DNA from 2 places in the Robertmurraya sp. FSL R5-0851 genome. Region 1 is predicted to be linked to the other one. Evidence: a T-box and tRNA genes for the amino acid it is inferred to sense, from the RefSeq annotation. Region 1 holds a T-box; the other holds one or more tRNA genes.
The links. A T-box is a leader RNA that pairs with one kind of tRNA and senses whether it is charged. The one in region 1 lies ahead of leuS (leucine--tRNA ligase), so its partner is inferred to be a tRNA-Leu.

Region 1 (4,417 bases):
TCTGTCACTTTTTTCACCGTTTGGTGATAGACCTTTTCCAGACTCGAAGAATCAACCGGTTGAACCTTCTCTGCGATTTCACCATTCTCATCCACTAACAAGCGCCAAATACGGTCTAAGAAGCGGCGTGAACCGTCTAATCCTTGTGTTGACCATGCGATGGAAGCTTCAAGTGGCCCCATGAACATTTCGTATAAACGTAGAGTATCCGCACCATGAGTTCCAACGATTTCGTCAGGGTTTACGACATTCCCTTTGGATTTACTCATTTTTTCATTGTTTTCCCCAAGAATCATCCCTTGGTTAAACAATTTTTGGAAAGGTTCTTTCGTGCTTACTACACCGATATCATACAAAAACTTATGCCAGAATCGAGCATAAAGTAAGTGAAGAACCGCATGCTCTGCGCCACCGATATATATATCAACTGGAAGCCACTCTTTTAACTTTTCAGGATCTGCTAAAGCTTGATCATTCTTCGGATCAATATAACGTAAGTAATACCAGCAGCTACCTGCCCATTGTGGCATCGTATTGGTTTCACGTCGTCCCTTTTTCCCTGTTACAGGGTCAACTACGTTTACCCAGTCTTCAATATTCGCAAGTGGAGATTCCCCTGTTCCTGACGGACGAATTTCTGTCGTTTTCGGTAACATCAATGGAAGCTCTGAATCAGGGACAGCTGTCATTGTCCCGTCTTCCCAGTGAATGACTGGAATGGGCTCTCCCCAATAGCGTTGACGGCTAAATAACCAATCGCGTAAACGGTACGTAACCTTCTTCGTTCCGATTTCTTTTTCCTCTAACCAAGCAATCATACGAGAAATCGCTTCTTCTTTGTTCATTCCATTTAAGAAGTCCGAGTTTACATGCTCACCATCACCTGTGTAAGCTTCTTTTGAAACATCTCCACCTGCAACGACTTCCACAATTGGCAATTCGAATTTCTTAGCAAATTCGTAGTCACGCTCATCGTGACCTGGTACCGCCATGATCGCTCCTGTTCCATAGCTGACAAGTACATAATCAGCAATCCAGATTGGCATTTTCGCTCCATTAACCGGATTAATTGCATAAGCACCTGTAAATACACCTGTTTTGTCTTTAGCTAAATCGGTACGCTCCAAATCACTCTTACTTTTGATTTGTTCAATATATGCTTGAACCGCGTCACGCTGCTCAGCTGTCGTAATACTCTCAACTAGTGCATGCTCCGGTGCTATTACCGCATACGTTGCACCGAATAATGTATCAGGTCTTGTTGTAAAGACCGTGAACTGCCCGTCATTACCTTCAATATTAAAAGTAATCTCGGCACCTTCAGAACGACCAATCCAATTTCGTTGCATATCCTTTAAGCTATCTGGCCAGTCAAGTTCTTCTAAGTCCTCTAGTAAACGATCCGCATACGCAGTGATTTTTAATACCCACTGCTTCATTGGACGGCGTTCAACGGGATGACCACCACGTTCACTTTTTCCATCAATGACTTCTTCATTTGATAAAACCGTTCCTAGTGCTGGACACCAGTTTACGGCTACCTCATCAATATAAGCTAGGCCTTTTTCAAACAATTTTAAGAAAATCCATTGTGTCCATTTATAATATTCAGGGTCTGTCGTGTTCACTTCTCGATCCCAATCGTATGAGAAACCTAATGCCTTGATTTGGCGCTTAAATGTGGCAATATTTAATGCTGTAAATTCAGCAGGATCATTCCCAGTGTCTAATGCGTATTGCTCAGCCGGAAGACCGAACGCATCCCATCCCATTGGGTGTAACACATTATAACCTTGCGCACGCTTCATACGTGATAAAATATCTGTTGCTGTGTACCCTTCTGGATGCCCTACATGCAGTCCAGCTCCAGATGGATATGGAAACATATCTAACGCATAAAATTTGCGTTTACCTTTTTCTTCACTTGTTTGAAACGTCTTGTTAGCGTCCCAAAAGCTCTGCCACTTTTTTTCAATTTCTTGATGATTAAAGCTCACTTTTTATTCCTCCTAAAAATACTTGTTTAAACGCAAAAAATCCCGTCCCTATAAAAAGGGACGAGAGGATTATGTAGAATCTCCCGCGGTACCACCCACATTAGTGCACAAGTCACTCGCTTTATTATCCTTAACGCGGAATACGGCAAGCATTACTTTCTTTCACACTTGCGACTCAAAGGCGAGTTCATGGACACCTGGTTGACTTTCACCATCCGTCAACTCTCTACTTTCAGGTATTTCTCACTACTACTCCTTATCATGGTCACCACATATTTAAGTATGATGCTATTGTAGTGTATTTTCTAGCTCGATGCAAGTTGTGTTTTGTAGCATATGAAGATAAGGAGTAGAGTGTGTGCATTTTTTTATTGAACCGTATAGCCTGCGTCAATAACGACCGCTTGACCAGTAATCCCTTTTGCCGCTTCACTTGCTAGAAAAATCGCGTAACTCGCAATCTCGTCAACTGATAACAAGCGTTTTTGTGGGACGAGAGGGTAGAGAACATCCTCAAGAACTCTTTCAAGTTCCACCCCTCTAGTCTTGGCTAAATCTGCTAGCTGATTACGTACCAGTGGAGTATCTACGTAACCAGGGCAAAGAGCATTCACCGTAATTCCATGGGCTGCTGCTTCAAGGGCTGTTACTTTCGTTAACCCAATCACTCCATGCTTCGCACTATTATAAGCGGCTTTACCAGCGAACCCAACCAACCCGTTAATAGATGCCATATTAATGATTCTCCCGAAGCCTTGTTTTTTCATATGAGGCAACACATGCTTTGTTAACATAAATGGTGCCGTTAACATTACTTTTATCAACAGCTCAAATCTTTCTGTAGGAAAATCCTCAATATATGATACATGTTGAAGTCCTGCATTATTGATTAATACATCAATGGATCCTAAATGAGAAATCACATGGTCAATGGCAGCAATAATTTCATCTTCTTTTGTTACATCACATTTGATTCCTATTGCCTCATACCCTAGTCTTCGAAGCTCGTTTGCTGAGGCGATAACCACCTCTTCATTAACATCCGTTAAGACAATCTTTGCACCTTGCTCAGCAAACTTTCTACTAATCTCATACCCTATCCCCTGAGCCGCTCCCGTCACAAAAACAATTGATTGGTCCTTCATAAGAAACTCCTTTCTAGATTCCTACCCCTAAAGAGAACAAAATAATCGCCAGAATTACACCTAATGCAGGTACGATGACGGTTACTGCACCAACTGGATTGTAGGCATCCATATGACTTTCCCCACAAATGGCCCGTACAGTGGTGACCACATATCCGTTATGAGGGAGAGAGTCCAATGCTCCAGATGAAATAGCTACAACACGGTGGAGTGCTTCCGGGTTAACTCCCATATCCATGTAATGAGGCGCAAGTAATGGTAAGGCAATCGCTTGACCACCAGAAGCTGAACCGGTCATACCAGCAATGACACTTACGGCTATCGCACCGCCAATAAGAGGGCTTCCTGGAATGCTCGTCATAAAGTCAACAGCGACTCCAAATGCAGGAACGGCCTTTGCTACCCCACCAAATCCAACAACAGCAGCTGTATTTCCTATTGCAATTAATGCTCCAAGAGTCCCTTCTGAAACTGCACTCCAAAAGTTCTTAAAATACTTGCGGTTAAGGGCATACGTCGCGATCACACCGCCCAAAAGAGCAATGATTAGCGCCGATTGCTTTAAGGAATCATGGAAAATAAATGAAATCGCAAGAACCACAATTAACGGTAAAACACCCATTAACGGATTTGGAAGCTCTCTTTCTTCATTAACCGGATCACCATCACGTTCATCAAAGTGCTCCCCTTTTTCTACCGCTTTTGAAATCATGCGCTTTAGCCACCAATAACCAAAAATCATCATAAATATGGCAACAATTAAGCTAACTTCCCAACCCGCATAAGGAGAAGTATTCAAATAATCAATTGGAATCCAGTTTTGAATTTCTGGTGAGCCTGCAGAGGTCATCGTAAAGGTAACCGATCCAAAGGCTAATGCTGCAGGGATGAAACGTCGTGGCAAGTTCGCTTGTTTAAACAAACTAAGTGCCATCGGATAGACAGAAAAGGCCACAACGAACAAACTTACTCCTCCATACGTTAACACCGCACAGGCTGCAACAATGGCAAGAATGGCATACTTCATTCCAAGCTTCTCAACAATCAACCTGGAAACCGAATCAGCTGCCCCACTGTCCTCCATAACTTTTCCAAAGATAGCCCCTAACAGGAACATTAAATACCATGCCGTGACAAAGCTAGAAAAACCAGACATATAGTTTCCAACAAGGTTCGCTTCCCCTTCTGCTACAAGTTGTGGAAACAATGGCATTCCATTAAGAACAGCAACGAACAATGCTGATAATGGACCTGCGACAAGTAAATTCATTCCTC
Region 2 (4,417 bases), 3.5 Mb from region 1:
AAAACTAAACAAATCATATCATCAACGGTTGTTAGCTTTGACCGAAGGTCATAAGCCTCAATTTTCCTTAGAAAGGAGGTGATCCAGCCGCACCTTCCGATACGGCTACCTTGTTACGACTTCACCCCAATCATCTGTCCCACCTTAGGCGGCTGGCTCCTTACGGTTACCCCACCGACTTCGGGTGTTACAAACTCTCGTGGTGTGACGGGCGGTGTGTACAAGGCCCGGGAACGTATTCACCGCGGCATGCTGATCCGCGATTACTAGCGATTCCAGCTTCATGTAGGCGAGTTGCAGCCTACAATCCGAACTGAGAGTGGTTTTATGGGATTGGCTCGACCTCGCGGTTTTGCTGCCCTTTGTACCACCCATTGTAGCACGTGTGTAGCCCAGGTCATAAGGGGCATGATGATTTGACGTCATCCCCACCTTCCTCCGGTTTGTCACCGGCAGTCACCTTAGAGTGCCCAACTAAATGCTGGCAACTAAGATCAAGGGTTGCGCTCGTTGCGGGACTTAACCCAACATCTCACGACACGAGCTGACGACAACCATGCACCACCTGTCACTCTGTCCCCCGAAGGGGAACGCCCTATCTCTAGGGTTGTCAGAGGATGTCAAGACCTGGTAAGGTTCTTCGCGTTGCTTCGAATTAAACCACATGCTCCACCGCTTGTGCGGGCCCCCGTCAATTCCTTTGAGTTTCAGCCTTGCGGCCGTACTCCCCAGGCGGAGTGCTTAATGCGTTTGCTGCAGCACTAAAGGGCGGAAACCCTCTAACACTTAGCACTCATCGTTTACGGCGTGGACTACCAGGGTATCTAATCCTGTTTGCTCCCCACGCTTTCGCGCCTCAGTGTCAGTTACAGGCCAAAGAGTCGCCTTCGCCACTGGTGTTCCTCCACATCTCTACGCATTTCACCGCTACACGTGGAATTCCACTCTTCTCTCCTGCACTCAAGTCTCCCAGTTTCCAATGACCCTCCCCGGTTGAGCCGGGGGCTTTCACATCAGACTTAAGAGACCACCTGCGCGCGCTTTACGCCCAATAATTCCGGACAACGCTTGCCACCTACGTATTACCGCGGCTGCTGGCACGTAGTTAGCCGTGGCTTTCTGGTTAGGTACCGTCAAGGTACCGGCAGTTACTCCGGTACTTGTTCTTCCCTAACAACAGAGTTTTACGATCCGAAAACCTTCATCACTCACGCGGCGTTGCTCCGTCAGACTTTCGTCCATTGCGGAAGATTCCCTACTGCTGCCTCCCGTAGGAGTCTGGGCCGTGTCTCAGTCCCAGTGTGGCCGATCACCCTCTCAGGTCGGCTACGCATCGTCGCCTTGGTGAGCCGTTACCTCACCAACTAGCTAATGCGCCGCGGGCCCATCTATGAGTGATAGCCGAAACCATCTTTCAGCTTTTCTACATGTGTAGAAAAGAATTATCCGGTATTAGCCCCGGTTTCCCGGAGTTATCCCAGTCTCATAGGCAGGTTGCCCACGTGTTACTCACCCGTCCGCCGCTAACCTTTGGGAGCAAGCTCCCAAAGATCCGCTCGACTTGCATGTATTAGGCACGCCGCCAGCGTTCGTCCTGAGCCAGGATCAAACTCTCCAATAAAGAGTAAGATTAGCTCTTAAAGTTAAAACGTTGGCTAGTGTATTTTTCAACACTAATCATTTTTTGTTGACGTATGATTTGTTTAGTTTTCAAAGAACAATTTCGCCTCGTTTTGAAGCGACTTTTCTATATTAACAGCACTTAATTGTGTTGTCAATAGTTTTTTTGGTGGAGCCTAGCGGGATCGAACCGCTGACCTCCTGCGTGCAAGGCAGGCGCTCTCCCAGCTGAGCTAAGGCCCCATTAAATAATTAGTAGGATCATGGTCGGGAAGACAGGATTCGAACCTGCGACCCCTTGGTCCCAAACCAAGTGCTCTACCAAGCTGAGCTACTCCCCGATTAAAACTAATATGGCGCGCCCGAAAGGAGTCGAACCCATAACCTTCTGATCCGTAGTCAGACGCTCTATCCAATTGAGCTACGGGCGCATATTTTTTAATTTACCAATCCAATTGATATGGATGGATATTTTACTTCGTAATAACGAAAGCTATTTTACTTCGTAAAAAGCATTGGTGCCGAGGACCGGAATCGAACCGGTACGGTAGTCACCTACCGCAGGATTTTAAGTCCTGTGCGTCTGCCAGTTCCGCCACCCCGGCAAGTACGTTCTGGAGCGGAAGACGGGATTCGAACCCGCGACCCCAACCTTGGCAAGGTTGTATTCTACCACTGAACTACTTCCGCGTATAGTAATTATTTTGCTTGTGCAAAAAACTATGGTGCGGGTGAAGGGAGTCGAACCCCCACGCCTTGCGGCGCTAGATCCTAAGTCTAGTGCGTCTGCCAATTCCGCCACACCCGCATAATAATAATAAATGGAAAGTTATTTTGCTGAAGCAAAAAACTTTGGTGAGCCATGAAGGACTCGAACCTTCGACCCTCTGATTAAAAGTCAGATGCTCTACCGACTGAGCTAATGGCTCGGTATAAGTGGTGCCGGTGAGAGGACTTGAACCCCCAACCTACTGATTACAAGTCAGTTGCTCTACCAATTGAGCTACGCCGGCAAATAATGATAGTATTTTCATTTCGTGAATTTAAAATGAAAACTATTTTTCACTACGTGAAAAAAGTTTTGGTGGAGGATGACGGGATCGAACCGCCGACCCCCTGCTTGTAAGGCAGGTGCTCTCCCAGCTGAGCTAATCCTCCATATATATGCCTAGCGACGTCCTACTCTCACAGAGGGAAACCCTCAACTACCATCGGCGCTGAAAAGCTTAACTTCCGTGTTCGGTATGGGAACGGGTGTGACCTTTTCGCTATCGCCACTAGACTTGTATTAAGTTGAAGAAAATCATTCCTTCAAAACTAGATAATGAATGAAGAAGAAAGAAATACGTTTCATCGTAATTTGGTTAAGTCCTCGATCGATTAGTATCAGTCAGCTCCACACGTCGCCGCGCTTCCACCTCTGACCTATCAACCTGATCATCTTTCAGGGATCTTACTAGCTTGCGCTATGGGAAATCTCATCTTGAGGGGGGCTTCATGCTTAGATGCTTTCAGCACTTATCCCTTCCGCACATAGCTACCCAGCGATGCCTTTGGCAAGACAACTGGTACACCAGCGGTGCGTCCATCCCGGTCCTCTCGTACTAAGGACAGCTCCTCTCAAATTTCCTACGCCCACGACGGATAGGGACCGAACTGTCTCACGACGTTCTGAACCCAGCTCGCGTACCGCTTTAATGGGCGAACAGCCCAACCCTTGGGACCGACTACAGCCCCAGGATGCGATGAGCCGACATCGAGGTGCCAAACCTCCCCGTCGATGTGGACTCTTGGGGGAGATAAGCCTGTTATCCCCGGGGTAGCTTTTATCCGTTGAGCGATGGCCCTTCCATGCGGAACCACCGGATCACTAAGCCCGACTTTCGTCCCTGCTCGACTTGTAGGTCTCGCAGTCAAGCTCCCTTGTGCCTTTACACTCTACGAATGATTTCCAACCATTCTGAGGGAACCTTTGGGCGCCTCCGTTACTTTTTAGGAGGCGACCGCCCCAGTCAAACTGCCCACCTGACACTGTCTCCCACCCCGATCAGGGGTGAGGGTTAGAATTTCAATACAGCCAGAGTAGTATCCCACCGACGCCTCCACCGAAGCTAGCGCTCCGGCTTCTCAGGCTCCTACCTATCCTGTACAAGCTGTACCAAAATTCAATATCAGGCTACAGTAAAGCTCCACGGGGTCTTTCCGTCCTGTCGCGGGTAACCTGCATCTTCACAGGTACTATAATTTCACCGAGTCTCTCGTTGAGACAGTGCCCAGATCGTTACGCCTTTCGTGCGGGTCGGAACTTACCCGACAAGGAATTTCGCTACCTTAGGACCGTTATAGTTACGGCCGCCGTTTACTGGGGCTTCGATTCAGAGCTTCGCGTGAGCTAACCCCTCCTCTTAACCTTCCAGCACCGGGCAGGCGTCAGCCCCTATACTTCGCCTTGCGGCTTCGCAGAGACCTGTGTTTTTGCTAAACAGTCGCCTGGGCCTATTCACTGCGGCTCTTCTGGGCTATTCACCCTGAAGAGCACCCCTTCTCCCGAAGTTACGGGGTCATTTTGCCGAGTTCCTTAACGAGAGTTCTCTCGCTCACCTTAGGATTCTCTCCTCGCCTACCTGTGTCGGTTTGCGGTACGGGCACCTGTTACCTCGCTAGAGGCTTTTCTTGGCAGTGTGGAATCAGGAACTTCGGTACTATATTTCCCTCGCCATCACAGCTCAGCCTTATGCAAGTGGGATTTGCCTCACTTGCAGCCTAACTGCTTGGACGCGCATATCCAACAGCGCGC

Region 2: it has a tRNA-Leu gene. The T-box ahead of leuS (leucine--tRNA ligase) is inferred to sense a tRNA for this amino acid. The anticodon was not compared.

The regions. Positions count from the first base shown of each region.
Region 1 covers NZ_JBBOOE010000001.1:3,580,295-3,584,711, forward strand. The annotation lists gene leuS (leucine--tRNA ligase) at 1-1,997, opposite strand, end outside; T-box leader at 2,051-2,269, opposite strand; gene MKX65_RS18405 (3-hydroxybutyrate dehydrogenase) at 2,366-3,142, opposite strand; gene MKX65_RS18410 (GntP family permease) at 3,156-4,417, opposite strand, start outside.
Region 2 covers NZ_JBBOOE010000001.1:93,619-98,035, reverse strand. The annotation lists rRNA gene MKX65_RS00525 (16S ribosomal RNA) at 72-1,621, opposite strand; tRNA gene MKX65_RS00520 (tRNA-Ala) at 1,788-1,863, opposite strand; tRNA gene MKX65_RS00515 (tRNA-Pro) at 1,885-1,961, opposite strand; tRNA gene MKX65_RS00510 (tRNA-Arg) at 1,975-2,051, opposite strand; tRNA gene MKX65_RS00505 (tRNA-Leu) at 2,137-2,225, opposite strand; tRNA gene MKX65_RS00500 (tRNA-Gly) at 2,236-2,310, opposite strand; tRNA gene MKX65_RS00495 (tRNA-Leu) at 2,344-2,428, opposite strand; tRNA gene MKX65_RS00490 (tRNA-Lys) at 2,474-2,549, opposite strand; tRNA gene MKX65_RS00485 (tRNA-Thr) at 2,558-2,633, opposite strand; tRNA gene MKX65_RS00480 (tRNA-Val) at 2,703-2,778, opposite strand; rRNA gene rrf (5S ribosomal RNA) at 2,787-2,902, opposite strand; rRNA gene MKX65_RS00470 (23S ribosomal RNA) at 2,981-4,417, opposite strand, start outside.